3 regions of the Streptomyces sp. JL2001 genome follow, and region 1 is predicted to be linked to each of the others. Evidence: riboswitches for the same ligand, from Rfam matches in the RefSeq annotation. Region 1 holds a riboswitch; each other region holds the start of a gene.

Region 1 (9,432 bases):
GAAGGTGACGGCCGTGCGGACCGTCGCGTCGAGCCGCTCCCAGTCGATGTCGCCGGTCGCCAGGTCCACGAACGCGCCGAGGTTGACCGAGCCCAGGTTGCAGACCGCGGTCTCGCCGTCGTCCGTGACCTCCAGGATCTCCGTGCAGAGGTTGGAGGAGTGGACCGTGTGGCCCGGCTCCGCCGTCTGGTTGGCCGTGCGGTTCGAGGCGTCCTTGAAGGTCATCCAGCCGTTGCCGGTCTGGGCGAGCGTCCGCATCATCCGGCCGTACAGGTCACGGGCCGGCATGGTCTTGCGGGCCAGGCCCTTCGCCTCGGCGGCGCGGTAGGCGGCGTCGAACTCCTCGCCCCACAGGTCGACCAGCTCGGGCACGTCCGCCGGGGAGAACAGCGACCACGGGGCGTCGGCGTTGACCCGGCGCATGAACTCGTCCGGGATCCAGTGCGCCAGGTTCAGGTTGTGCGTACGCCGGGCGTCCTCGCCGGTGTTGTCGCGCAGTTCCAGGAACTCCTCGATGTCCGCGTGCCAGGTCTCCAGGTAGACCGCGGCGGCGCCCTTGCGCCGGCCGCCCTGGTTCACGGCCGCGACGGAGGCGTCCAGCGTCTTCAGGAACGGCACGATGCCGTTGGAGTGCCCGTTGGTGCCGCGGATCAGCGAACCGCGGGCGCGGATGCGGGAGTACGACAGGCCGATGCCGCCCGCGTGCTTCGAGAGCCGCGCGACCTGGTGGTACCGGTCGTAGATGGAGTCCAGCTCGTCCAGCGGCGAGTCGAGCAGGTAGCAGGACGACATCTGCGGGTGGCGGGTGCCGGAGTTGAAGAGCGTGGGGGAGGAGGGCAGGTAGTCGAGCCGGCTCATCAGGCCGTAGAGCGCGGTGACCTCGTCCAGCGCGCGCGTCGAGTTGTCCTCGGCGAGCCCGGCGGCCACGCGCAGCATGAAGTGCTGGGGCGTCTCGACGACCTTGCGGGTGATCGGGTGGCGCAGCAGGTAGCGCGAGTACAGGGTGCGCAGGCCGAAGTAGCCGAAGCGGTCGTCGCCGGCCGGGTCCACGGTCGCGTCGAGCGCCGCGCCGTGCAGCCGGACGAACGCGGCCGTGCGGTCGGCGATCAGACCCTCGCGGTGGCCGACGGCGACGGAGGCCGAGAAGCTCACCGCGCCCTGGCCGGCCGCCTCGTCGGCGATGGTGATCGTCAGGAGCCGGGCGGCGAGCCGGGAGTACGCGGGGTCCTCGGCGATCAGGCCGGCGGCCGCCTCGGTGGCCAGCTCGCGCAGTTCCGCCTCGTCCGAGCCGGCGCTCCGGCCGCGCAGCGCGGCGGCGGCGACCTTGCCGGGGTCGGTGTCGGGGAGATCGGCGGTGAGGTCGGTCAGGATCCGCAGCAGCACGGTCCCGGGTCCGTCGCTCTCGATCGCTGCGGCCGGATCGGCGGGCGCGATGGTCACGTGGGGGCTCTCCCTCGCTCGGCTCGGGGCCGGCGGGGGAAGCGGGCAGCCGGGCACCCGTACGCAGGGTGCGCCGCGCCACCGGCCCACTCCGCGAGGCCCGGACGTCTGTGACACCCGGAACGGACGGACCGGGCGCACTGTCGGCAGGTCTTCGGACTCACCTGGCGGATGAAAACGCCATAAGCACACCGTTGCGGGACAGTTCCGGACTTGCACCGGATTCCCCTGCGGCGACAGCGAGCATGAGCATACATGTGGGGGGCGCCCCTGGAGACACCCCCCACATGTTGTGTCGTTCCGTGCTCAGAGCTCCAACGCGTAGGTGTGCAGGGGGTCCATGTCGGCCAGCGGGCTCCAGTCCCGGTCAGGGGTACGGACGAAGCCCGCCCGCTCGTAGATCCGGTGCGCCGCGGACATGCGCGACTGGGTGGAGAGCACCAGCCGCCGGCATCCAGGTGTCCTGCGCGCCCGCTCCGTGCAGACCCGGACGAGGGCCTCGCCGACGCCCCGGCCGCGGGCTCCCTTCGCCACGGCGAGCATCCGGAACTCGGCCTCGCCCTCGCGCGCGATGTCGGCCCACTCCCCGCCGGCGACGAAGGTCACGCCGCCGAGCACCGTGCCGGCGCGGTCCACCGCCACCAGCACCTCCGCTTCCGCGGCCCGCCGGGCCACGTCCCGCAGCAGGCGCAGGTAGGCGTCGTCCTCGCCGAAGTCGAGGTGCCCGTCGTCGAGGAAGGCCCGCGCGGTGACCTCGCCGAGGGCGTCGTACTCCTCGGGCCGTACCGCCCTGATGGTGAAGTCCATCCAGGCAGTGTGCCCCGCTCAGCCGCTCGCGCCCACTCCGTTGTCGGGGGCTCCGTCGCCGACCGGTGGCAGGTCGCCGCGCTCGACCGGTCCGCTCCCGCTCGTCCGCCGCGGCAGGACCGCGTCCAGTTCGGCGTCGTCGGCGCGGTGCGCCTCGGCGGCGGCGCCCCGCAGCAGGTCCCTCCCCACGGACAGCGGGGCGGCCAGCTCGACGCGCAGGCCGTTCTCGTTGCGCAGGTACGCGTGCCGGTCGGCGGAGTGCCGGTACCAGCCGCCGCCCTCCTTCACACAGGTGTCGCCGGCCGGCGGGGCGGCGCAGTCCCGCTCGGTGAAGGGGCGCCGCTCCGCGGAGAGGGTCAGCTGCTCGCCGGCGGGCCCGACGTAGGTGAGCTGGAAGCCGTCGTCGCCGATGACACCGGCCGACTGGAGGGCCGGCCGGAACCCCTCGGCCTCGGTGACGTACACGTGCTCGACACGGGTCTGCGCGGCGTGGGCTCGCGCCTCCAGTTCCGCGCGGTCGGGTGCCGGTCCGCCCGGAACCTCGGTGCCGCAGCCGGTGACGGCGAGCACGAGGGGGAGCAGGACGAGCAGGGAGAGGCGGGGTCCGGTTCTCATCCGCACATCCTTTCGTGACCACGGCGAAGGCCGCCGCGCCTTCCCTGTGGAAGCGCGGCGGCCTTCGTCACCTTGCGGGCGGGGTCAGTGGCCCGCGCCCACCTTCGGCAGCTCGGTCTGCACGCCCGCGTCGCCGGCGTCCGCCGTGTAGTCCGACGGGGACGTCTCGTCCACGCCCTCGGGCGCCTTGACGGCCTTCAGGACGAACGTCAGGACGACGGTCACCACCAGGTTGATCACGAAGGCGGTGAGGCCGATGTAGCCGATCTCGCCGATGCCCGGGATCTCGGCGGACGAGCCGCCGAAGTGCTTCTGCGTCGGGCTGGCCACGCCGTACGCCGCCGCCGTGCCGTAGACCATGCCGACGGCCCAGCCGGCCAGCAGCGCCCAGCGGTGGAACCAACGGGTGAACAGGCCGCCGACCAGGGCCGGCAGCGTCTGCAGGATCCAGATGCCGCCGAGCAGCTGGAAGTTGATCGCGACCGTCTTGTCCATGGTGAGGACGAAGACCAGCGCGCCGACCTTGACCAGCAGCGACACCAGCTTGGACACCTTGGTCTCCTGCTCCGGCGTGGCGTCCGGCTTCAGGAAGTCCTTGTAGATGTTGCGGGTGAAGAGGTTGGCCGCGGCGATCGACATGATCGCCGCCGGGACCAGCGCGCCGATGCCGATGGCGGCGAAGGCCACGCCCGCGAACCAATCGGGGAACATGTTCTCGAAGAGCTGCGGGATGGCCAGCTGACCGTTGGTCACCTTCACGCCCGCCGCGATCGCCATGAAGCCGAGCAGCGCGAGCAGGCCCAGCATCAGCGAGTAGAGCGGCAGGATCGTCGTGTTGCGGCGGATCACGTCACGGCTGCGCGAGGACAGCGTCGCCGTGATCGAGTGCGGGTACATGAAGAGCGCCAGCGCCGAACCGAGCGCGAGCGTCGCGTAACCCCACTGGCCCATCTCGCCCGGCACCAGCGCGCCGCGCGGCTTGTCGGTGGCGGGGTTGATCGTGGCGTACGCCTCGCCGGCCTTGGCGAAGATCTCGTCGAAGCCGCCCAGCTTGATCGGGATGTAGATGATCGCCACCGCGATGACGAGGTAGATCAGCGTGTCCTTGACGAAGGCGATGAGCGCCGGCGCGCGCAGTCCGGAGGAGTACGTGTACGCCGCCAGGACACCGAAGGCGATGAGCAGCGGCAGGTCCTTGACGAACCAGTGCGTGGTCTCGCCGCCGCCCACGCCCATCACGTCCAGGACGGCCTGGATGCCGACGAGCTGGAGCGCGATGTACGGCATGGTGGCGAGGATGCCGGTGACGGCGACCGCCAGCGACAGGCTCTTGGAGCCGAACCGGCCGCGGACGAAGTCCGAGGTGGTCACGTATCCGTGCTTGTGGGACACCGACCACAACCGCGGCAGGAAGGTGAAGATCAGGGGGTAGACGAGAATCGTGTACGGGACGGCGAAGAAGCCCGCCGCGCCGGCCGCGTAGATGGCCGCCGGGACGGCGACGAAGGTGTACGCGGTGTAGAGGTCGCCGCCCAGCAGGAACCAGGTCACCCAGGTACCGAACGAACGGCCGCCGAGACCCCATTCGTCCAGGCTGTGCTCGTTCTCGGCCCTGCGCCAGCGCGAGGCCAGGAAGCCCATGACCGTGACGGCCAGGAAGAAGAAGATGAAGACGCCCAGAGCGACGCCGTTCACGCCGTCCTTCATCGCGACGCACCTCCCTTGCGGGCGCGCTGGTCACGCTGCCACAGCTTGTACGCGACCATCGTCAGCACGGTGGAGACGACGACCCAGGCCATCTGGTACCAGTAGAAGAACGGGATGCCGATGAAGGTCGGATCGACCTTCGCGTACGAGCTCACCCAGAGCATCGCCACGAAGGGCGCGACCAGACAGAGCGCCACGATCACGCGTACCGGTGTCACGACCGGTTGTTTGTCTTGCGTCACTTCTGACATATGGCGACTCCGTCCCCTCGCTGAACACCGTTGATCACGCGGGTAATGCGCGTGAAATCTAGGGGACCGGTCCGCTCCATGGAACCCCCGTCCGGATAACGGACGAATCTCGATGGACGTCGCACGGAGACACGCCAGTGCCCCGACACACCTCACGGATGTATCGGGGCACCGGTTCACGCCGAAGTGGCGGAATCTTTTCAGTCTTTCGGCCGGACGGCCGGGAGTCGTCCGCGGGGCGGTCAGCCGTTGGGGCGCTGCAGCCGGGCGACGAACTTGTACCGGTCGCCGCGGTACACCGAGCGCACCCACTCGACCGGCTCGCCCTGCGCGTCCAGCGAGTGGCGGGACAGCATCAGCATGGGCAGACCCACGTCGGTGCCGAGCAGGCCGGCCTCGCGCGGGGTGGCGAGCGAGGTCTCGATGGTCTCCTCGGCCTCGGCGAGGTGGACGTCGTAGACCTCGGCGAGCGCCGTGTAGAGCGAGGTGTACTTCACCAGCGAACGCCGCAGCGCGGGAAAGCGCTTGGCCGAGAGGTGGGTGGTCTCGATCGCCATCGGCTCCCCGCTGGCGAGGCGCAGCCGCTCGATCCGCAGCACCCGCCCGCCGGCGGCGATGTCGAGCAGGCCGGCCAGCGTGTCGTCGGCCGTCACGTACCCGATGTCGAGCAGCTGCGAGGTGGGCTCCAGGCCCTGTGCCCGCATGTCCTCGGTGTACGAGGTCAGCTGCAGGGCCTGCGAGACCTTGGGCTTGGCGACGAACGTGCCCTTGCCCTGGATCCGCTCCAGGCGGCCCTCGACGACCAGTTCCTGCAGTGCCTGCCGCACCGTCGTGCGCGAGGTGTCGAACTCCGCGGCGAGGGTGCGCTCGGGCGGGACCGGTGTGCCGGGCGGCAGGGTCTCCGTCATGTCGAGCAAGTGCCGCTTCAGTCGGTAGTACTTGGGCACGCGCGCGGTGCGGGTGGCGGCGCCGCCCTCTGTCTCGCTGTTGCCCGCGTCCGTGGCCATGGCCTGCCTTCCCGACTCCTGTGTTGCTGCCGTCACCGGCTCCTCCGTCTATAGCGGCTCACATGGTGGCACGGACCGGTCACGGGTCGTCGCCCTCCCTCAGGTGTCGGTCCGATAACGGACCCGACTGCCCTTCTTATACACCCTTGACACCCCTAAAGGTCTAGGCCAAGCTCCGGGTACTGGTCTAAACCATTAAAGACCAGCTCCCAGCCCCACGAGCACTACTCGACGTATGTCTTCGCGCGGTGGGCAGGGGTTGCAGGCATCCCTGAGGAGGGTGGCGTGAAGCGCAAGCTCATTGCGGCGATCGGTGTCGCGGGCATGATGGTCGGCATTGCCGCGTGTGGCGGAGCCGACAAGGGTGGGGACAAGGCCGGCGGCGAGGTCAAGGAGCTCACCGTCTGGCTGACGGTCGACGCCCAGAACAACTGGCCTGAGCTGGTCAAGGCGGCCGACGACGCGGTGACCAAGAAGCACCCCGGCATCAAGATCAAGCACGAGTACTACGGCTGGCCGGACAAGAACACCAAGCTCGACGCGGTGCTCGCCACGGACAAGGCCCCGGACGTTGTCGAGATGGGCAACTCCGAGATGATCAGCTACATGGCCAAGGGCGCCTTCGCCCCGGTCGAGGCCTCGAAGTTCGACAACTCGGGCCAGTGGCTGGACGCCCTCAAGGAGTCGGTCACCTACAACGGCAAGACCTACGGTGTCCCCTACTACGCCGGTGGCCGCGTGGGCACCTGGCGCAAGGACGTCGCCGCCGAGGCGGGCGTCAAGGCGGCCCCGAAGACCTGGGCCGAGCTGACCGCCGCCCTCGACGCCATCCAGGCGAAGAAGGGCGACAAGTTCAGCGCCTGGTACCAGCCGTCGCCGGACTGGTACGCGGCCATGTCCTTCGTCTACGAGCAGGGCGGCTCGATCGCCAAGCAGGACGGCGAGACCTGGAAGGCGAACCTGTCCTCGCCGGAGTCCATCAAGGGCCTCACCGAGTACAAGAACATCGTCGACAAGTACATGCACGGCGACAAGACGAAGGACGAGTCCGACCGTCCCGTCGTCTTCGGCCAGGGCAAGTCCGCGATGATCTTCTCGGCGGCCTGGGAGGGTGGCACCGCCGCCACTCCCGAGAACGACAAGGTCGGCGGTCTGAAGGACAAGCTGGAGACCTTCGTGACCCCCGGTCCGTCCGGCAAGAACCTCCCGGTCTTCCTCGGCGGCTCGGACCTGGCCATCCCGGTCAAGTCCAAGGCGCAGGGCGTCGCGGCCGAGTGGATCGCCGCCTTCACCGGCCCCGAGGGCCAGAAGGGCCTGATCGGCAAGGGCAACCTGCCGAACAACAAGACGGACCTCGCCCCGCTGAAGAGCGACCCGGCCACCGCGGTCGCGGCCACCGCGGCCGAGTCCAGCTGGTTCGTCCCGACCGCCCCGGGCTGGGGTCAGGTCGAGAAGGCGCAGACCCTCAAGACGATGCTCATCGACATCGCCAAGGGCAAGAAGACGGTGGAGCAGGCCGCGAAGGACGCGGACGCCGCCATCGACAAGGTCATCAACACCAAGTGACCTGTGGGCAGGGCCCCGTCACCGCGACGGGGCCCTGTCGCCCGTAAGCAGGAGAGGGATCGCTGAGGAGCACGGGATGAGTGCCGCAGACACAACCACCGCGAAGGTGCCGCCGGTGCGGCAATCGCCACCATCCGGCTCCGCAGCCGGTACGCCCGGGAAACCGGGGAAGAAGGGGACCTCGGCCGGCTCGGGAGTGCCGTGGCTGCTGCTCGCGCCATGCCTGCTCGTCCTGCTGCTCGTGCTGGGATACCCGCTCGTACGGCTGGTCACCCTCTCCTTCCAGAACTTCGGCCAGGCCCAGCTCTGGGGCTTCGAGGAAGCGCAGTCGGCCGGCCTCGACAACTTCACCAAGATCCTCGGTGACACCGAGTTCTGGACCGTCGTGCTCCGCACCGTGGTGTTCGCGGCCGCCGCCGTGATCCTCACCATGGTCCTCGGCATGCTGATCGCGCTGCTGCTGCAGAAGGTCTCCGGCTGGGTCAAGCTGCTCGTCAACATCGTCCTCGTGGCGAGCTGGGGCATGCCCATCATCGTCGCGACGGCCATCTTCAAGTGGCTCTTCGACGCCGACTACGGCGTCCTGAACTGGCTGATCGACAAGCTGCCCGGCGTCGACATGATCGGCCACAACTGGTTCGCCAGCGGCCCGCAGGGCCTCGCCGTGATCGTGCTCCTCGTCGTCTGGGGCGCCGTCCCGTTCGTCGTGATCACGCTCAGCGCCGGCCTCACCCAGGTGCCCAAGGAGCTCGAGGAGGCCGCCCGCCTCGACGGCGCCGGAGCCTGGGGCGTCTTCCGCTTCGTCACGCTGCCGATCCTCAAGCCGATCATCGTCATGCTGACGACGCTCTCGGTCATCTGGGACATGGGCGTCTTCCCGCAGGTGTACGTGATGCGCAACGGTCACCCCGAGGCCGAGTTCCAGATCCTCACCACGTACTCGTTCGACAGGGCGTTCGTCGTCAACGACTACGGCACCGGCTCGGCGATCGCGCTCGTCACCGTCGTCCTGCTGCTCGGCGTGGTCGCCGTCTACATGCGCCAGATGCTGAAGATCGGAGAGGTGGAGTGACCACGAACACCGCGGCCCCCGCCGTCAAGCCGTACCGCAAGTCCAGGTTCGGCTGGAACCTGCTCGGCCTGCTCGTCGTCGTCACGGCCGGCTTCCCGGTCTACTGGATGGTGAACACGGCGTTCAAGCCGTCCAAGGACGCCATCGACCCGGACCCGCACTTCTACCCGACCACCTTCACGCTGGAGAACTTCCGGCGCGCGCTGGACATCGCGGACTTCTGGGGCCCGGTCGGCCGGAGCCTCGTGGTCTCCCTCGTGGTCGTGGTCATCGGCATCGCGGTCGGCATGCTGGCCGCCCTCGCGATCTCCCGCTTCGCCTTCCGCGGCCGCAAGATCGTGATCGTCGGCATCCTCGCCGTCCAGATGGTGCCGCTCGTCGCGATGATCATCCCGGTCTTCCTGCTGCTCAACGACCTCGGCCAGTACGACAGGCTCAGCGGCCTGATCATCACGTACCTGACCTTCATCCTCCCGTTCACGGTGTGGACCCTGCGCGGCTTCATCGTCAACATCCCCAAGGAGCTGGAGGAGGCCGCCCAGGTCGACGGCTGCACCCGCACCGGCGCCTTCATCCGGGTCGTCTTCCCGCTGCTGGCGCCCGGCATGGTCGCCACCTCCGTCTATGCCTTCATCCAGGCGTGGAACGAGTACCTCTACGCGCTGATGCTGATGAGCCAGCAGAACCAGACGGCCACCGTCTGGCTCGGCAACTTCATCACCAAGAACGGCACCGAGTACGCACCGATGATGGCGGGCTCCACCATGATGGCCGTCCCCATCGTGATCCTCTTCCTCCTTGTCCAGCGCAAGATGGCCGCGGGTCTGACGGCCGGCGCAGTGAAGGGATAAAGCCGCCCATGACCACACTCGTACGCGGCACCGACACCCTGACCCGCGACGCACTCACCGTGCTCCAGCCGGGTTTCGTCGGCACCACCGCGCCCGACTGGCTGCTGCGCCGCATC
Region 2 (9,432 bases), 3.3 Mb from region 1:
CTCGTCGGCCCAGCGCGTCGCGAAGGCGGCCGGATCGTCGTCGTACGCCAGTCGGCGCCGCACGACCTCGACCCGCTGCTCGGGCTCGCGGGACGCGGCGACCTCGACGGTCAGCCCGAAACGGTCCAGCAACTGCGGCCGCAGCTCGCCCTCTTCGGGGTTCATGGTCCCGACCAGCAGGAAGCGGGCCGCGTGCCGCACCGAGACTCCCTCGCGCTCGACGTACGAGGAGCCCATGGCGGCGGCGTCGAGCAGCAGGTCGATCAGGTGGTCGTGGAGGAGGTTGACCTCGTCCACGTAGAGGATCCCACGGTGCGCGTCGGCGAGGAGCCCGGGCTCGAACGCCTTCACGCCCTCGGCCAGGGCCCGTTCGATGTCGAGGGCGCCGACCAGCCGGTCCTCGGAGGCGCCGACCGGCAGTTCCACCATGCGCGCGGCGCGGGCGGCGGCCGCGGCGGCCTCGTGCGGCCCGTCCGGGCAGGCCGGATCGGGCGTGGCCGGGTCGCAGCTGAACCGGCAGCCCGCCACCACCGGAACCTCCGGAAGCAGGTCCGCGAGCGCGCGGACGGCCGTGCTCTTGGCGGTGCCCTTCTCGCCGCGGACGAGGACACCGCCCACCGCCGGGCTGACGGCGTTCAGCAGCAGCGCCAGCCGCAGGTCGTCCATGCCGACGACGGCGGTGAACGGGTACCGGGTGCTCATCGGTCGATCCTTCCTTCGGGTTCGCTGTGGGTGTCCCGGGGCGCACGCGCCTCGCGCGCGAGCGGGCGGCGCGTGCCGACGGGGGTGCGCGCGTGGGCGCCGGCGGATGCGCGGATGGTGCCGGTCCGGGTGCCGGCGGCGCTCACGGGGCGCCCGGCGGGATGAACGGCAGCCCGGCCGGCGGACCGCTCTCGATCAGCCGCAGCAGCGCGTCCGTGTCCGCGTGCTCCTCGATCAGGTCGCCCAGCCGGTCCAGCTGCTCCTCGCGCAGCGCGCCGAACGACGTGTCGGGCGCCGGGACGAACCGCCGCCCGGCCGCCGCCGCCACCTCGCGCAGGAACGCCCGGCGGAAGCCGTCGCTCTCCAGCGAGCCGTGCCAGTGCGTCCCCCAGACGGCGCCGACCCGGCAGCCGTCCAGGAACGGCTCCCCGCCCAGCACCTCGGCGACGCCGTGGTGGATCTCGTAGCCCTCCACGCGCTCGCCGAGCGCCTCGCCGACCGGCCGGGCCAGCGTCTTGTCGACCGCGAACCGGACCCGGACCGGCAGCAGCCCGAGCCCGTCCACGGCCCCGGCCTTGGACTCGACCTCGTCCTCGATCCGGATCCCGAGCGCCTGGAAACCACCGCAGACGCCGAGGACCGGGCGGCCCTCCGCGGCCCGGCGCGCGAGCGCGTCGGCGAGGCCGCGCTCGCGGAGCCAGGCGAGTGCCTTCACCGTCCCTCGGGTGCCCGGCACGATCACCAGGTCCGCGTCGACGAGCTCCTCGGCGCGGTCCACGAAGCGCACCACCACGCCCGGCTCGGCCGCCAGCGCGTCCACGTCCGTGAAGTTGGACATCAGCGGCACCGCGCAGACCGCGACCCGCAGGACGTCCTCGCCGACCGGCGGCGCCACGACCGACTCGCGGACCGCGCCGCGCATCGAGACCCGCAGTCCGTCCTCCTCGTCGATGCCGAGGCCGTGGGCGTACGGCAGGACGCCGAAGGTCCGCCGGCCGGTCAGCCCGTGCAGCATGTCGAGCCCGGGCTCCAGCAGCGTCACGTCGCCGCGGAACTTGTTCACCAGATAGCCCGCGATCAGCTCCTGGTCCTCCGGCGCGAGCAGGGCCGTCGTCCCGAAGAACTGGGCGAACACCCCGCCCCGGTCGATGTCGCCGACCACGAGCACCGGCAGCCGTGCGGCCCGCGCGATGCCCATGTTCACGATGTCCGTGCGCCGCAGGTTGATCTCGGCCGGACTGCCCGCCCCCTCGCAGATCACGGCGTCATACGTGCCCCGCAACTCCTCCAGGCACGCCATGACCGGCTCGAAGAGCTCCCGCTGCCGGCCTCCGTGGTAGCCGCGCGCGCTCAGCTCGCCCACCGGCCGGCCCATCAGCACGACCTGGCTGGAGCGGTCGCTGCCCGGCTTCAGCAGCACCGGGTTCATCAGCGCGGTCGGCTCCACCCGGGCCGCCTGCGCCTGCATGGCCTGGGCCCGGCCGATCTCCGCGCCCTCGCGGGTCACGAAGGAGTTCAGGGACATGTTCTGGCCCTTGAACGGGGCCACCTTCACCCCCTGGCGGACCAGCCAGCGGCAGATGCCGGCCGTGACGACGCTCTTCCCCGCGTCGGACGTGGTCCCGGCGACCAGCAGTCCGCCCCTCATATCCGCCTCCGCTTGATCGCACCCATGATCAGCCGGCCGCCCACACAGGCCGCCAGCGTCAGTCCCGTCACGCGCCGCGACAGCCGCACGGCCCGCTCGATGTCCGCGACCTCCACGTCCCGTCCCGCCCCGTTCAGCACCGGCCGGTGCTCTACCCGCCCGCCGTACGAGAGCGTCCCGCCGAGCCGTACGCCGAGGGCGCCGGCGAACGAGGCCTCCACCGGGCCCGCGTTGGGGCTCGGGTGCCGGCCGGCGTCGGCCTTCCAGGCGCGGGCGGCGCCCCGCGGGTCGCCGCCGGCCACCGTGGCGAGCACGGCGGTCAGCCGGGCGCCCGGCCAGCCCGCCAGGTCGTCGAGCCGGGCCGAGGCCCAGCCGAAGCGCCGGTGGCGCGGGGACTTGTGGCCGACCATCGCGTCGAGCGTGTTCACCGCACGGAAGCCGATCAGCCCCGGCACCCCGGCGACGGCGCCCCAGACGAGCGCCCCCACGACCGCGTCGGAGGTGTTCTCGGCGACCGACTCGACGACGGCGCGGGCCATCGCGGGGCCGTCGAGGGACTGCGGGTCGCGCCCGCACAGATGGGGCAGCCGCTCGCGGGCCACGTCCAGGTCCCCGGCGGCGAGCGCCCCGCCGACGGCACGGGCCTCCCGGCCCAGGGTGGTGCCGCCGACGACGGCCCACACGGCGGCGGCGGTCAGGGCGACGGAGGCGGCTCGCCGGTCCCGTACGGCCCGTGCGGCCAGCGCGCCGGCCGCGGTCGCGCCACCGGCGCAGACGGCGGTGTGCAGGGCGCCCCACCCGCGGTGGTCGTGCCAGAGAAGCCGTTCGACGGCGCCCGCGGCCCGTCCGAACGCGGCGACCGGATGGCCGCGGCGGGGGTCGCCGACGAGCAGGTCCGCCGCCAGACCGGCGGCGGCGCCGTACGCGAATACACCTGTGGCTGCACTGCGGCCGGGCATGGCGCTGTGTCCTCACTCAGGGTCCGCGCCCTGGCTCGACGTGACCGGCGGGGAGAGTTCCTGACTCCCGGGGAGGCTCTCCCCGGTCACAGTGGCGGGACCGCGCCGGAATCGCACCGGGCTTCCTCTTCTGCCGCCGTAATGGCCCCGGAAGTCCACCACGCTGTGCGAACACCCGTCAACTCACCCTTGACCTGCGGCGGGACAGTGTGCGAAGCCCCACAGCACGACGGCCGGGCGGGCCGCACCCGAGGGTGCGGCCCGCCCGGCCGGTGGGGTCGTCCCGCGTCAGACGACGATCAGATAGATCCCGTACGCGACGGCCGCCGCGCACAGGGCGAAGCAGGCGTACGCGCCGGTACGCGCGAGGGTGGCGGAGCCTCCCTGGGCCGCGGCCTGCTCCTGCTTGGAGAGGCCGACGATGCCGAGGGTGAACAGGCCCACGAGGGCGACGGTCGCCACGAGGCTGACTCCGAAGACGGAGCCGAGAGCTGCCCAGTCGATCTTCATGCGTGCGTGTCCCTTGGTTCCTTAGACCGCCGCGGCCGGGGCCGCGGGGGCTGCCGGGTCCGTGGGGGCCGGCGAGGGGATGGTGGTCTTCAGGTCCTCGTCCGCGACGGCGGCGACGGTCCCGGCGGGCGGCGGGCTGACCGCCGCGATCGCGGTGGTCACGACGCCCGCGGGCTCGGCGTCGAGGTCGTCCGCGGTGACGTTGTGGTGGTCGACCGGCTTGCGGCGCGACAGGGCCCAGATGACACCGGAACCGGCGACCAGCAGGACCGCGACGGCGACGATGCCCCAGGTGCCCTGCTTGGTGAGGAACTCGGCGCCGGCGCCGACCAGACCCGCGGCGGGCAGGGTCAGACCCCAGGCGACGAACATCCGGGTCGCGGTCGACCAGCGGACGACGCCGCCCTTGCGGCCGAGGCCCGCGCCCATCACGGCGCCGGAGCAGGACTGGGTGGTGGAGAGGGAGAAGCCGAGGTGCGAGGAGGCCAGGATGACCGTGGCCGCGCTCGTCTGGGCCGCGAAGCCCTGCGGCGGGCGCAGGTCGGTCAGGCCCTTGCCCATCGTGCGGATGATGCGCCAGCCGCCGAGGTAGGTGCCCATCGCGATGGCCAGACCGGCGGAGACGATGACCCACATCGGAGGGTTGGAGCCGGGGGCGAGGACGCCACCGGTGACCAGGGCGAGGGTGATGACACCCATCGTCTTCTGGGCGTCGTTGGTGCCGTGGGCGAGGGAGACCAGACCGGCGGAGGCGATCTGTCCGGCCCGGTAGCCCTTGGCCGTGGACTTCTCGTCCGTCTTGGCGCCGATCCGGTAGGTGAGCCGGGTGGCCACCGTCGCGGCGAGGCCGGCGACGATCGGCGCGGCGATCGCGGGGAGCAGGACCTTGGTGACGATGGTGCCGCCGTTGACCGCCGACCAGCCGGCGGACATGACCGCCGCACCGATGAGGCCGCCGAAGAGGGCGTGGGAGGAGCTCGACGGGAGCCCGAGCAGCCAGGTCAGCAGATTCCAGAGGATGGCGCCGACGAGCGCCGCGAAGATCACTTCGGTACGAATGCCCTGTTCGTTGATGATCCCGCCGGAGATCGTCTTGGCGACCTCCACGGAGAGGAACGCACCGACCAGGTTGAGCGCGGCGGACATGGCCACCGCCGTCTTGGGCTTGAGGGCACCGGTCGAGATGGTCGTCGCCATCGCGTTGGCGGTGTCGTGGAAACCGTTCGTGAAATCGAACACGAGAGCTGTCACGACCACAATGGCGAGCAGCAGCGTGATGTGTTCCATTTACCCAGGCAATCGTTTGACGTCAGTGGCTCGACGAACGTAAGCAACCTGGGTGAACGGAAGGTGAACTGGGCCGGGCGGTGTGGTGTCCCGAATCGGGGTCCGGTCATTCCGCTTAGCGCTCCGGGCGTCGATCCGTCCACGATGTGGTCCCCGTGCAACCCCGGGTAAGCCGTGCCGTAGCGGGGCAGAACCGACTTCTGTTGACTGCCGCCCCGCCAGTCCCTCTCGTCCCACGGGCAAGATCACCCGGCCGGGGGACCCCCGTGGGGTGACCCACGTCACTCCGTCGAGTGCGCGGAGGTGGCGCGGGGGAGACGCCGGGGGCCACCGGGGCGACCGGCGGACCGCCCGAAGGGCCGCGGTCCGGTGGCACCCCGTCCGCACCCTGCCGACACTGGGAACGTGCGCCCGGCTACAGCGACGGCAGCGGCCGTCACCACTCTGATCGGTGTCGGCGCGGCCGTGATCGCGGCCGGCCGGTACGCCAGCGACGTCGCCCTCCGGGCGCCGTCCGGACGACCGCTGCCCGGCGACCCACGGCTCACCGTGCACGCCACGGAAACGGGCCGGGTCACCCTCACCCGGAGCCTCGCCTCCCTGCGACCCGGCACCTACGGCCTGGACGGCCCCGACGTGCACGCGGTCGTCGGACCCGTCCTGGACCGGGTCCCGCACGCCGCCGACACCGTCGTCCGCCGTCTCGAACGGGTCGAGTACGGCACCCTCGAACCGGGCACCCGCGTCCGCCTCACCCCCGTGCTGCACACCGGCACCCCGCTGTCGGCCCTCGGCGTCGAGTACGAGGACGTCGAGATCCCCGGCGAACTCGGCCCCCTGCCCGGCTGGCTCGTCCCCGGCCCCCGGCCCACCTGGGTCGTCGCGCTGCACGGCATCGGCACCACCCGGCTGCAGCCCGTCAACCTCGTCCCCTTCCTCAGCCGCCGCCAGATCCCCGTCCTCATCCCCGCCTACCGCGGCGACGAGGGCGCGCCGCCGTCCCCGGACGGCCTGAGCCACCTCGGCGAGTCCGAGTGGCGCGACGCCGACGCCGCCGTCCGCTACGCCGTGCGCCGAGGGGCCCGGCACGTCGTCCTGTACGGCTGGGGGACCGGCGCGACCATGGCCCTGCACGTCGCGGCCGACTCCGGTGTCCGGGACGCGGTCCGCGGTCTCGTCCTGGACTCCCCGGTGCTCGACCGGGAGGCCACCCTGCGCGCCCTCGTCGCGGCCCGCCACGTCCCGGCCCCGCTGCTGCCGCTGGCCGTCCGCGCCGCGACGACCCGGGCCGCGCTGGACGGCGCCCGGCTCCAGGACGCCGCCGATCCGGCCGCCCTGCGGATCCCGACCCTGGTCTTCCACGGCCCGGACGACACGCTCGCGCCCTGGGAGCCGTCCCTCCGGCTGGCCGCCCGCCGCCCGGAACTCGTCACCCTGCAGACGGTCCGGCGGGCCCCGCACGCCTCGATGTGGAACGCCGACCCGGTCCGCTACGAGGAAGCGCTGCGCCGCTTCCTGACCCCTCTGCTGTAGGCGCCCCCGCGGGTGCCCCGGTACGCCGCGCCGGCCCGCCGCACGCTCCCGTCCCGGGCGGTTCGTCCGCCCTCCTTCCGGAGGCGGTCCCGGGCCCGGTTCCGGGCCGTTCCCGGCGTCTGTCGACGGCGATCCGGATTCCGATTGGGCTTTCGGGCCGTCAGCGGGAAGACTGCCCCCGTGACGTCTCGACAGCCTGATGAGCATTTGGCGCGCAACTCCAGACTCCGACTCGTCCGTCCGCGGGCACTCGCGACCGCCCGACGGGCCGTGACGACCCGTCGTACGCGGCCGGCGCCGCGTCCGCCGGAGGGCACTCCGCCCCGCGCGGAACTGGCCCGCCAGGCACGGATCGTCCTGGCCGACGCCGTACGGATCGCCCGCTGGGCCGCCGTCGACCGCGCGGCCGAGCTCGGTCCCTCGGCCGCTCCCGACGCGGCCTCCGCCCAGGAACGGGCCGCCGCGGCGCTGAACCTGACCCCCGGCCAGATCCGGGCCGGCTGGGACCGGGCGCGCCTCGCCGGACTCGTCGAGATCCACGGCGACACCGCCCGCCCGGGCTGGCGCCTGCACGCCTGGGACCGTGACGACTCCGCGGTCCTGCGCGGCTGGGTCGCCCTCTTCGACGCCTGGTCCCTGGTCCACCCGGCCCCCGAGGGCGTGGCGCCCGGCGCCGTCGCCGAGGTCGTCGAGGCCCTTCCCCAGGTGCTCTCGCTCCTCCAGCTGTCCGCCGGCCCCGTCGTGGTCCCGTCGCTCCTCGACCTGCTCCGTCAGCGGGTCGAGGAACTGCGCGAGGAGCGCTGCGAGGTACCCGACCCGCAGGCCGAGCCGGAGGCCGCCGCCGGCTCCCCCGCGGCGGCGGACACGGACGGGCTCTCCGCGCTGCTCGACTGGGCCCTGGAGGGTCTCGCGGCCGTCGGCGCCCTCACGCTCGGCCCGGGCCAGGCCACCCTGACCCCGCTCGGCAACTGGGCGGTGTGGGTCAAGCTGGAGCAGATCTGCGTGGCGGCCCAGAGTCCGGCGGGGAACATCGAGCAGTCCGCCCAGGACATGCTCCGCGGCTGCGCCCGGCTCACCCCCGGCCCGGCCCGCGACGAGTACCGCGCCTGGCTCGCCGCCCGCACCCTGTCCAGCGCGGTCACCGAACTGCTGGCGGTCGCCCGGGGCGAGGACGCTCTGCTGCGCGGCCTCGCGTTCGAGGCCCTGCGGGTCGTCGGCGCCCCCGCCGAGGCCGAGGTCCGGGCCGCCGCCCAGGAGGCCCCGCTCCGCCCGTACGCCCTGCTCTGGCTCGCCGAGTACGACGGCGCCGACCCCGACGACGCGCAGGAGGTGCTCACCCGCGAGGAGGCGACCTGGCTCTGGGTCGACACCGCCGCGGCCGTCGCCGACCACGGCGAGAGCGCGCTGCTCGTCCGTCACCTCGACTCCGCGGTCCAGGGGACCGTCCCGGCCCTGCTCGACGAGGTCAGGGCCGTCGGGCACCCCCGCACGGTCCAGGTCCTCGTCGCGCTGGCCGCCGCGCACCCCGACCCGGCCCTCGCCAAGGCCGTGCGCCGGGCGGCCTTCCAGGTCCACACCGGGGGCTCCTGAGCCGGCTCCGGGCCACCGGCCCGGGGCATCGCGCCGGCCGGGCCGCGCCTACTGGTCGGCGGCCCCCGGCGCGTACGTCCCGAAGGACCAGACGTTGCCCTCGGCGTCGCGGGCCATGTAGTCCCGCGAGCCGTAGTCCTGGTCGGTGGGCGGCATCAGGATCTCGACGCCGTGCTCCACGGCCCGGGCGTGGTGCGCGTCCACGTCGTCCACGCGGACGTACACCCCGACCGGGCCCCCGCCGGTCATCAGCTTGTCGAACTCGCTGCCGGTGCCCTTGCTGCCCAGCATCACCATGCCGTTGCCGTGCGAGAGCTCGGCGTGCGCGACCTTGCCGTCCTCGTCCTCGTACACCGCCGTCTCGGTGAAGCCGAACGCCTCGGTGAGCAGTTTGATCGCGGCCTTCGCGTCCTCGTAGGTGAGGGTCGGACAGATGTCGGGTGACTGGCCCATCGCGCTCGCTCCTTCTCGCTCGGTCGGATGTGACGCGGGTCTCAGTCTCGCAGTCGCCGCCGACAATCAGCGGAAGGTGTCGCACCGGGCCATGTCGCCGGTCCTGAAGCCCGTGGAGAACCACTGCCGCCGCTGCGCCGCCGAGCCGTGCGTCCAGTTCTCCGGCGTCACCCGGCCCTGGAACCTCTCCTGGATCCGGTCGTCGCCCACCGCGGCCGCCGCGTCCAGGCCGTCCCGGATGTCCGCCTCCGTCAGCCGCGTGATCAGCGGCCGTCCCGTCCGCTCGTCCGGCGTGGACGTGGCGTGGCGGGCCCACACGCCCGCGTAGCAGTCCGCCTGGAGCTCGACCCGCACGGCGTTGGACGCGGCACCGGTGCGCCCGTCCTGGGCGCGGGCGAGCGTGCCCATCTGGTTCTGGACGTGGTGGCCGTACTCGTGCGCCACGACGTAGGCCTGCGCGAAGGGGCCCCCGGTCGAGCCGAACGTGGTCCGCAGCTCGTCGAAGAAGCCCAGGTCCAGGTAGACCTGGCGGTCGCCGGGGCAGTAGAAGGGCCCGACCGCCGAGGTGGCCGAGCCGCAGGCCGTCCCGACCCGGTCGGTGAACATCACCGTGCGCGCGTCCCCGTAGCGGCCGCCCCGCCGGGCGTACTCCGCCCGCCAGAAGTCCTGCAGGCTGTTGACCACCGCCACGATCCGGCAGTCCTCGCGGGCGTTCGCGTCGGCGCCGGTCCGGCAGGTCCGCTGCACCTG
Region 3 (9,432 bases), 4.3 Mb from region 1:
GCACCCGGCGCCGCACCAGCCATTCGAGCTGTGCCCGGGGCCCCGTGAAGAGCGAGGTCGAGGCGGCCGTGCGACGGAACCACCGGCCGTTCTGCAGCTGCAGCATGTCCGCCGGCATCCCGACCACGGGGCTGCCGAGCTCGCCCAGCTCCTTCGTGAATCCCGGAAGCAGTTCGTCCAGGGCCCGCTGCCCGCCTTCCACCAGCACGTGGATGTGCCGGCTCTGCGGGACGCCGGGCCGGGCGTCCGGGCCCTCGGGGAAGCGGTCGCGCTCGACGACCGTGACCTTCTCCGCGTGCTCGCTCAGCACCCGCGCGGCCAGCAGGCCCGCGAGACTTCCCCCGATGACCACCGCGTGACGTGTCGCGCGGTGCCCCAAGTCGTCGGCCATGCCCGCCCTTTCGTGTCGTGGATCTCCTCCCGCCCAGTATCCACATCCGGCCGGGCGGACCCGCCCGATCAGGCCGCGGGTCACCGACTCCCGCCGTGTCGCCGGGAGCGTCCGACCGTACGGACGGATCCCGGGACGGCCGTCAGCGCTCCGCGGGCTCCTCCGGCAGCTCGCCCAGCGCGTGCGTCAGCCACTCGACCCAGAAGCGCTCCAGATCGATCCCGCCCCGCAGGACGAGGTGCCGGAGGCGGTCCGGCTCGCTCTCCCGGCGGGCGGGCGGGAAGTCCCGCTCCTCGATGGCCCGGTACTCCTCCAACTGCGCACGGTGCAGGTCGAGATGGCGCTCCAGCTCGTCCCTCATGCCGGACGCCCCGACCACGGCCGCGGCCCGCATCCGCAGCAACAGCGCCGACCGGAGCGGCTTCGGGTCCTCCGTACGCGCCACCCACGCCGTCAGCTCCCCGACGCCGGCCGGCAGGACCTCGTACTCCTTCTTCTGTCCGCGCGCCGGCACGGGTGCCGGCAGGGCGCGGATGTGACCGGCCTGCTCCAGTCTGCCCAGTTCGCGGTAGATCTGCTGGTGCGTGGCCGACCAGAAGTAGCCGATCGACCGGTCGAAGCGGCGCGTCAGTTCGAGACCCGAGGACGGCTTCTCGAGCAGCGCGGTCAGGATCGCGTGCGGGAGGGACATGGACGCATCCTAGGAGGGTGTCTCGCCGGTCCCTCCGGGCTCCCGGCGGGATCCGGCCCGATCGGCGGCATGCCCGGGATCGCATCCCGGTGGCCGCGGGGCGGCCCGGCCGGCCGGTGGGCGGTCAGGCGGCGCGGACCGGGCCGCCCGGGGGCGTGCCGGGCCCGCGCCCGCGGTCAGACGGTCGCCGCCAGGCGGGTGCCCTGGTCGATGGCCCGCTTCGCGTCGAGCTCCGCGGCGACGTCGGCGCCGCCGATCAGGTGCACGGTGCGGCCCGCGGCGACCAGCTCCTCGTACAGGCCGCGGCGCGGCTCCTGGCCGGTGCAGAGCACCACGGTGTCGACCGGGACGACCTGCCGCTCGCCGTCCAGGGTGATGTGCAGGCCCTCGTCGTCGATCCGCTCGTACGTCACGCCCGCCACCATGGTGACGCCGCGGTGCTTCATCTCGGCGCGGTGGATCCAGCCGGTGGTCTTGCCGAGGCCGGCGCCGACCTTGGAGGTCTTGCGCTGGAGCAGGTGGACCTGGCGCGGGGGACGGGGCCGCTCCGGGGTCCGCAGACCGCCGCGGGTCTCGTACGAGGTGTCGACACCCCACTGCCGGAAGTACGTCTCCGGGTCCTGGCTCGCCCCCTCGCCGCCGTCCGTGAGGAACTCGGCGACGTCGAAGCCGATACCGCCGGCGCCCATGACGGCCACCCGCTCGCCGACCGGGGCGCCGTCGCGCAGCACGTCGAGGTAGCTGACGACGCTGGGGTGGTCGATCCCCTCGATCTCGGGGACGCGCGGGGTGACGCCGGTGGCGACGACCACCTCGTCGAAGTCGCCGAGATCGGCGGCCGCCACGGTGGTGTCCAGCCGGACGTCGACACCGAGGGCGTCGAGCTGCGTGCGGAAGTAGCGCAGGGTCTCGTTGAACTCCTCCTTGCCCGGCACGCGCTTGGCGACGTTCAGCTGTCCGCCGATCTCGCCGGCGGCGTCGAACAGCGTGACCCGGTGGCCGCGTTCGGCGGCGGACACGGAGAAGGCGAGGCCGGCCGGCCCCGCGCCGACCACGGCGATCCGCTTCGCGAGGCGGGTGGGGGAGAGGACGAGCTCGGTCTCGTGGCAGGCGCGCGGGTTGACCAGGCAGGAGGTGATCTTGAGGCTGAAGGTGTGGTCCAGGCACGCCTGGTTGCAGCCGATGCAGGTGTTGATGGTGTCGGCGCGGTCGGCGGCGGCCTTGCGGACGAAGTCCGGGTCGGCGAGGAACGGCCGGGCCATCGAGACGATGTCGGCGCGCCCCTCGGCGAGGATCTGCTCCGCCACCTCGGGGGTGTTGATGCGGTTGCTCGTCACCAGCGGGACGGAGACCGCGCCCATGAGCCGCTTCGTCACCCAGGTGTAGGCGCCGCGCGGGACCGAGGTGGCGATGGTGGGGATGCGGGCCTCGTGCCAGCCGATGCCGGTGTTGATGATGGTGGCGCCGGCGGCCTCGATCTCCTTGGCGAGCGCGACCACCTCGTCCAGCGTGGAGCCGCCCGGGACCAGGTCCAGCATGGAGAGCCGGTAGACGAGGATGAAGTCCTCGCCGACCCGCTCGCGGATGCGGCGGACGATCTCCAGCGGGAAGCGGACCCGGTTCTCGTAGCTGCCGCCCCAGCGGTCGGTGCGCCGGTTGGTGGCGGCCGCGATGAACTCGTTGATCAGGTAGCCCTCGGACCCCATCACCTCGACGCCGTCGTAGCCCGAGGCCCTGGCCAGCTCGGCGCAGCGCACGTAGTCCTCGACGGTCTGCTCGACCTCGGCGTCGGTCAGCTCGTTCGGGACGAAGGGGCTGATCGGCGCCTGGATCGCGCTGGGCGCGACGAGGCCGGGGTGGTAGGCGTACCGGCCGAAGTGCAGGATCTGCATCGCGATCCGGCCGCCGGCCTCGTGCACGGCGTCGGTGATCAGCCGGTGCTCGGCGACCTCCTCGTCGGTGGTGAGCTTGGCGCCGCCGTCCCAGGGCCGGCCGGCCTCGTTCGGTGCGATGCCGCCGGTCACGATGAGGCCGACTCCGCCCCGGGCGCGCTCGGCGTAGAAGGCGGCCATCCGCTCGAATCCGTGCTCGGCCTCCTCGAGGCCGACGTGCATGGAACCCATGAGCACCCGGTTGGGCAGGGTGGTGAACCCGAGGTCGAGCGGGCTCAGCAGGTGCGGGTACGGGGTGGTCGGGGCCATCGGGCGCCTCCTCGCGCAGGGTCGTCACCGTCTGTTGTAGACGACCCGAGGGCGCTTGTGCAACTAGTTGCATAACGACGGTCGCGTGATGTGCGCAACGCGCGCCCCGCCGTTCGCGCAACCTTTGGGTTGCGCCTCGATCCGCGACGTGCAACCCTGGAGTTGCATCTGATGGTGTCGAGGAACGGAGTCCGTCATGAGCGAGGACCGGATCGAACGCGAGACCCTGATCGAGGCGCCCCTGGAGCGCGTCTGGACCCTGGTGGCACAGCCCGGCTTCTGGGTCGCCGACAAGGCGAGCCTGCCGGGCACGGTGGCCGAGGAGGGCGTGACGATGGTGGCGAGGAACCCCGAGCACGGCGACTTCCCCGTGCGCGTGGAGAAGGTGCGGCCCCCGAGCTACCTGGCGTACCGCTGGACCAGCGCCTTCCCCGGGGAGGAGCTGCGCGAGGAGAACAGCACCCTGGTCGAGTTCACACTGACCGCGGAGGGCGGCAAGACCCGCCTGCGTGTCGTCGAGAGCGGGTTCACCGCGCTGGCCGGGTCGGAGGACCTGCGCAGCCGGAACCACAAGGACCACACCGAGGGCTGGCCGCTGGAGCTCGACGCGCTCCGCAAGCGCGCGGAGGAGCCCTCCCCGTGACCGAGGAGGTGCCCGGTGCCGCCGAGGTCGTCGACGTCGTCCTCGGCGCGCTGGCCGACCCGATGAGACGGCGGCTGCTCGACCTGCTGGCCGCGCGGGGGGAGGCGACCGCGACCACGCTCGCCGCGGAGCTGCCCGTCTCGCGGCAGGCCGTCGTCAAGCACCTCGCCGTGCTCGACGCCGCCGGACTGGTGTCCGGCGGCCGGGTCGGCCGGGAGGTGCGGTACGCGGTCAGGCCCGCGGCCCTGGACACGACGGCCCGCTGGATGGCCGGCCTCGCGGCCGACTGGGACCGGCGCCTGGCCCGCATCAAGCGCGTCGCCGAGGCGGCGGAGCGGGACGAGGGCGGGTCGCACGGAGTCTGAGCAGCGCGCCGGCTGACGGGAGCCCGCCGGCCGGGCGGGGGGCGCGCGCCGGGCCCGGCATCGGGACGGTGGCGCCGGCGATGCCGAACGCGGCCGCGCACCCGGCCGGGGCGGACACCGTCCGCCGCCGGACGGCGACGGTGCCCCTGAAGTCGACCGGCTCGCAGCTTCAGCCGGTGCGGCGGAACAGCCTCGGTCGCGGCAGCGGCGCCGGCACACCGAAGCCGACCCGTGCGGCTTTCCCGCTCTCCGAGCAGCAGGCGGTCGACGCACTCACCGGTCCCGTCCGGGTGCTGATCCCCGGCGCGCTCCCGGTCACGAGGAAGGGGAGAGCTGTTCGCGCACCCAGGCAGGATCGGGGTTGGTGTGCGGCCGGCCCGCCACGACGACGGTCGGCACGGTCTCGTCGCCGTCGTTGGCCGCCCTCACCACCGCCGCTCCGGCCGGGTCGCGCCAGATGTCGACCCAGTGCAACCGGCGGGCGCGACGGCCCAGCCGGATGCGCAGCCGCAGGCAGTACGCGCAGCCCGGCCGCCAGTAGACGACCGGCCGGCCGTCGACGGCGCTGCGGCGTTGCGCCTCCGTCGCACCGATCGACCTCGGGAAGACCAGCGGCGAGTTCACGCCTGCCAGCAGCACGAACGCCGCCAGGAGCGCCGCGGCTTCGCCGGGGCGCCCCCGGAGGAACAGCCCGGTCGCGACGGTTGAGCCGATGGACACGAGCAGCACCGGCAGGATCCACATGCGCGTCATGATGATCCAGGCTATCGGTGAGCCGAGTCTCCCGCCGGAGCGGGCCGCCGACCCGCGGGTACCCGCCGGCCTCCCGGGCGTCACGCACCACGTCGAGCGAGGCCTCGGCCACCAGGGGCAACTCCTCCTCGGGGAAGGTCATCGCGCCGTCGCCGAACGAGATCAGGTACCGCGTCCTCCACGGCTCCCTCGGCCGTCGGCCCCTTCGAACCCTCCTCGCCCTACGAGGAACGCCTCCCTTCGGAACCGAAGCTCCTCCCCGCTTCCGAGGCACCGTCAGGCCCGCCCCCGCACCTCCGCCCACGCGTCCAGCTCCTCCGCCGTCCGCGGACCCGGCGCGTCCGGTGCCAGCAGGCCGTGGCCGCGCAGCAGCCGGGTCACGGCCATGCCCCACGGGCGGCGCAGCCGGGCCGCGGCGAGCAGCGCGTCGTCGCCGAGCAGTTCGGCGATCGGCCCGGTCCGGAGCCCTTCGGGCGACAGCACCGCGGCGTCGTCCGCCCAGCGCAGCGCCAGATCCACGTCGTGTGTGGCCATCACCACGGTCGTACCGGTGTCCCGCAGCCGGCCCAGCACCTCCAGCAGTCGCTCCTGCCCGTGCGGATCGAGCCCGGCCGTCGGCTCGTCCAGGACCAGGACCCGCGGGCGCATCGCCACCGCCCCCGCGATCGCCGCCCGCTTGCGCTGCCCGTACGAGAGGAGGTGCGTCGGCCGGTCCTCCAGGGCCACGATGTCCAGCGCCTCCAGCGCCTCGCGGACCCGCAGCCGCACCTCCTCCTCCGGCAGGCCCAGGTTCATCGGCCCGAAGGACACGTCCTGGCCGACCGAGGCCGCGAAGAGCTGGTCGTCCGGGTCCTGCACCACGAGCTGCACCGTCGTCCGCAGCCGGGTCAGACCCTTGCGGTCGTGCGACACCTTCTCGCCGTCCAGCCGGAGCGTGCCGCGGCCGAGCCGGAGCCCGCCGCTGAGCAGTCGCATCAGGGTCGTCTTGCCACTGCCGTTGCGGCCGAGCAGAGCCGTCGCCCGCCCCTCGGGCACGGCGAAGTCGATCCCGTCCAGGACGGCGGGACCGTCCTCGTAGGCGAATCCCGCCTTGACCAGCTCCACGACCGCGGACCGAGAACTCAACGCAGGGACCTTTCGAGTACGAGAGTGAGCGCGACGAGCCCGGCGAGCAGGCCGGCCGACGCGGTGAGGAACCGGCGCGAGACCGCGGCCTCGGGCACCAGGACCCGCAGCGTGCCGTCGTACCCGCGCCCCGCGAGTCCGGTCTGCAGCCGCTGGGCGCGGTCGAAGGCACGGACGAACGCGGTCGCGCCGAGCCCGGCCAGGGAACGCCAGGTCGCCGCCCGTGTGGTGAGCCCGAGCCGGGCCGCCTGCGCCTGCCGGATCCTGGCCATGGCGTCCAGGAGCAGGAAGCCGATCCGGTACATCACCAGGGCGACGTCCACGACCGGGGCCGGCACGCCCGCGCGGACGAGCCGGGGCAGTACGTCCGAGACCGGCGTGGTGAAGGCGAACAGCAGGACCCCCAGTGAGGCGGCCGACGTCCGCAGCAGCAACTCGCCCGCGTGCACAGGTCCGTCCGGAGCGAGGGCGACGAGCCCGTGGGCCCCGCCGACCTCGAACAGCAGCGGGACCGCACCCGTCACGCAGAAGCCCAGGGGGATCCGGAACGCCCGCCACAGCTGACGTCGCGGCACGCCGGCGGGTCCGAGCAGCACGGTCAGCGTGGCCGCGGCGACCAGCACGGCGCCGGGCCACGGCGGCAGGCACACCGCGCACAGGGTGAGACCGAAGCCGAGAACGGCCTTCTCGGCAGGATGACGGCGACGCCAGCGACTGCTGTGCGCCGCCGCGTCGATCGGCAGCATCCGTGACTACTCGTCGCCGGGCGGCGCGGCCGCGGGCTTCACGGACATCGCCGCCGTCGCCGCCGACTTCGCGGACGATGCCGACGGAGTGACGGCGGGCGTCGTCGTGCCGTCCGGTGTCGCCCGGGCCGCCGCGCGGGCCTCGCCCTGCCTGCGCCCCTTGCGCAGGCCGAAGTAGTACGCGAGGACACCGGCGCCGAGCGCGGCCTGGAGCGCGAACAGCGCCGACTCGATCTCGCCGGACGGCGGCTCGTAGAGCGGGCTGAACCACGGCTCGTAGTCCGGACTGAGCTCGGTGATGGCGGTCTCCGCCTCGGCGTCGGCGCCGGTGAACGGCTCCTCCTTGTGGTCGCCCAGCCCCAGCAGCAGGGGCAGTACCGCCAGCGCGGCCACCACGAGCAGCAGCAGTGAGTTGATCTTCGCGTTCCTGCTCATCGGCCGACCGCCTCCGTGGTCCCGCTCTTCCGGCCCGCGGGAAGCAGCACGCCGAGCCGGGTCAGTTCCCCCTTGCTCGACTGCGCGAGCAGACGCATCACGAGCACCGTCAGCAGACCCTCGCTGACCGCGAGCGGGATCTGCGTGACGGCGAAGATGCCGCCGAACTTCGCCAGCGCCCCGACGAAGCCGCTGCCCGGGTCGGGGAACGCCAGCGCCAGCTGCACGCTGGTGACGCAGTAGGTGGAGAGGTCGGCGACGAAGGCGCCGAAGAAGACGCTCACCATCAGCGGGACGTCGAACCGCCGCAGCAGCCGGTACGTCCCGTACCCGGCCCACGGGCCGACGATCGCCATCGAGAAGGCGTTGGCGCCCAGGGTGGTCAGCCCGCCGTGCGCCAGGAGCAGTGCCTGGAACAGCAGGGTGATGGTGCCCAGTACCGCCATCACGGGCGGCCGGAAGAGGATCGCGCCCAGCCCCGTACCGGTCGGGTGCGAGCAACTGCCCGTCACCGAGGGAATCTTGAGGGCGGACAGGACGAACGTGAAGGCACCGGAGGCGCCGATCAGCAGCGTCGACTCGGGATTGGCCTTCACCTCACGGGTCAGCGCACGGACACCGTGGACGACGAAGGGGGCGGCTGCGACGCCCCAGGCGGCCGCGTGCACAGGGGGCAGGTACCCCTCGGCTATATGCATGGTTGGGAGACCCTCTCCAGCACCTCGTGGATGGACAACGCACCTTGGCCGGTCTCCTGGCTGACGGTCATGACGCCCGGACTCCGCCTTCCCACACCGCCCGCGGTCGCCCGCGGTGGTGCAGTGGCTTCCCTGGGGACCTCCCAGGGCGTGGAGCCGGACCTCCCGATCACAGTGGCGAGGGCCGCACCGGTACTGCACCGGTTTCCCGTACACCAAGGCCCTGCGACATTAGTGCGTTGACCAGGTACATCACAACACGGTGGTGTGCCGGCACGGCCCGTGACGGGCGGCCGGGCCGCCCGCCGGGCCTCATGCCTTCCGGTAGGTGTACGCCTCCGAGGCCGCCGCCTCCACGGCGTCCAGGTCCCCGCCGGCGCTCGCCGTCACCAGGGCGGCGACGGCTCCCTCGACGAACGGCGCGTCGATCAGCCGGGCCCCCGCGGGCAGTTCGCCGTCCTCGGCGAGGAGCGCCTTGACGGTGAGGACGGCGCTGCCCAGATCGACGAGCAGGGCCACACCCGCGCCGCGGTCCGCGGCCTCGGCCGCCTCGGCGATCAGCTCCGCGCTGGTGCCGAGACCGCCGTCCGGAGTGCCGCCCGCGGGCAGGATCGGCGCGCACGGGCCGCCTCCGGCCAGACCCCGGGCGAGTGCGGCGACGGCCGCCGCCACCGGGCCGCTGTGGGAGACGAGGACGATGCCGACCTGCCCGGTCATCCCGCCGCCTCGGCGAGCGCGGCCATCAGCAGCGCGGACGAGGTGGCTCCGGGGTCCTGGTGCCCGACGGAACGCTCGCCGAGATAGCTGGCCCTGCCCTTGCGGGCCCGGAGGGGCACGGTCGCGAGGGCGCCCCGCTCGGCCGCCTCCCGCGCGGCACCGAAGGACCGGCCCAGTGCCTCGGCCGCCGGCAGGAGGGCGTCGAGCATGGTCTTGTCGCCGGCCTGCGCCCCTCCGAGTCGCGACACCGCCGAGACCCCGGCATCCAGCGCCTCGGCCAACCGGGCCCGGCTCACGGCCGGTTCGTCGCCCAGTTCCTTGCCGGTCCGGCGCAGCAGCGTCCCGTACAGAGGCCCGGACGCGCCCCCCACCGTGGAGATGAGCCGGCGTCCCGCGGTCACGAGGACGGCCCCCGGCGTCGGGGGCGGCTCCTTCTCCAGTACGGCCGTGACGGCGGCGAAGCCCCGCTTCAGGTTGGCGCCGTGGTCGGCGTCGCCGATGGCGGAGTCCAGCTCGGTCAGACGGTCCGCCTCCCGGTCGACGGCGGCCGCGGCGATCGTCAGCCAACGGATGAAGAAGGCGGCGTCGAACGCCCCGGACGCGGCGTCGGAGAATGCGCCCGGCGTGCCGGGGGAGCCGGGTGGGTCGGAGGATGCGCCGGGTGTGT

What was found. Region 1 has a riboswitch for cobalamin ahead of ACE1OA_RS11925 (ribonucleoside-diphosphate reductase subunit alpha). Riboswitches for the same ligand answer to the same signal wherever they lie in the genome.
Region 2: linked by a shared signal. The riboswitch ahead of ACE1OA_RS26865 (cobalamin biosynthesis protein) and the one ahead of ACE1OA_RS11925 (ribonucleoside-diphosphate reductase subunit alpha) in region 1 are both predicted to bind cobalamin.
Region 3: linked by a shared signal. The riboswitch ahead of ACE1OA_RS31415 (energy-coupling factor ABC transporter permease) and the one ahead of ACE1OA_RS11925 (ribonucleoside-diphosphate reductase subunit alpha) in region 1 are both predicted to bind cobalamin.

What each region holds. Positions count from the first base shown of each region.
Region 1 covers NZ_CP169421.1:2,737,704-2,747,135, reverse strand. Annotated here, with positions in the region: gene ACE1OA_RS11925 (ribonucleoside-diphosphate reductase subunit alpha) at 1-1,440, opposite strand, end outside; cobalamin riboswitch at 1,569-1,693, opposite strand; gene ACE1OA_RS11920 (GNAT family N-acetyltransferase) at 1,747-2,247, opposite strand; gene ACE1OA_RS11915 (hypothetical protein) at 2,266-2,862, opposite strand; gene mctP (monocarboxylate uptake permease MctP) at 2,947-4,569, opposite strand; gene ACE1OA_RS11905 (DUF3311 domain-containing protein) at 4,566-4,820, opposite strand; gene ACE1OA_RS11900 (GntR family transcriptional regulator) at 5,063-5,827, opposite strand; gene ACE1OA_RS11895 (extracellular solute-binding protein) at 6,113-7,393, shown strand; gene ACE1OA_RS11890 (carbohydrate ABC transporter permease) at 7,470-8,465, shown strand; gene ACE1OA_RS11885 (carbohydrate ABC transporter permease) at 8,462-9,316, shown strand; gene ACE1OA_RS11880 (glycoside hydrolase family 3 protein) at 9,325-9,432, shown strand, end outside.
Region 2 covers NZ_CP169421.1:6,019,268-6,028,699, forward strand. Annotated here, with positions in the region: gene ACE1OA_RS26855 (putative cobaltochelatase) at 1-702, opposite strand, end outside; gene ACE1OA_RS26860 (cobyric acid synthase) at 845-2,350, opposite strand; gene ACE1OA_RS26865 (cobalamin biosynthesis protein) at 2,347-3,309, opposite strand; cobalamin riboswitch at 3,343-3,476, opposite strand; gene ACE1OA_RS26870 (hypothetical protein) at 3,598-3,819, opposite strand; gene ACE1OA_RS26875 (inorganic phosphate transporter) at 3,841-5,106, opposite strand; gene ACE1OA_RS26880 (alpha/beta hydrolase) at 5,512-6,639, shown strand; gene ACE1OA_RS26885 (hypothetical protein) at 6,820-8,229, shown strand; gene ACE1OA_RS26890 (VOC family protein) at 8,278-8,682, opposite strand; gene ypfJ (KPN_02809 family neutral zinc metallopeptidase) at 8,749-9,432, opposite strand, start outside.
Region 3 covers NZ_CP169421.1:7,031,855-7,041,286, forward strand. Annotated here, with positions in the region: gene ACE1OA_RS31370 (FAD-dependent oxidoreductase) at 1-391, opposite strand, end outside; gene ACE1OA_RS31375 (PadR family transcriptional regulator) at 534-1,082, opposite strand; gene ACE1OA_RS31380 (FAD-dependent oxidoreductase) at 1,259-3,283, opposite strand; gene ACE1OA_RS31385 (SRPBCC domain-containing protein) at 3,480-3,926, shown strand; gene ACE1OA_RS31390 (ArsR/SmtB family transcription factor) at 3,923-4,291, shown strand; gene ACE1OA_RS31395 (glutaredoxin domain-containing protein) at 4,607-5,044, opposite strand; gene ACE1OA_RS31400 (energy-coupling factor ABC transporter ATP-binding protein) at 5,321-6,169, opposite strand; gene cbiQ (cobalt ECF transporter T component CbiQ) at 6,166-6,915, opposite strand; gene ACE1OA_RS31410 (energy-coupling factor ABC transporter substrate-binding protein) at 6,922-7,350, opposite strand; gene ACE1OA_RS31415 (energy-coupling factor ABC transporter permease) at 7,347-8,048, opposite strand; cobalamin riboswitch at 8,078-8,283, opposite strand; gene ACE1OA_RS31420 (PTS-dependent dihydroxyacetone kinase phosphotransferase subunit DhaM) at 8,361-8,765, opposite strand; gene dhaL (dihydroxyacetone kinase subunit DhaL) at 8,762-9,337, opposite strand.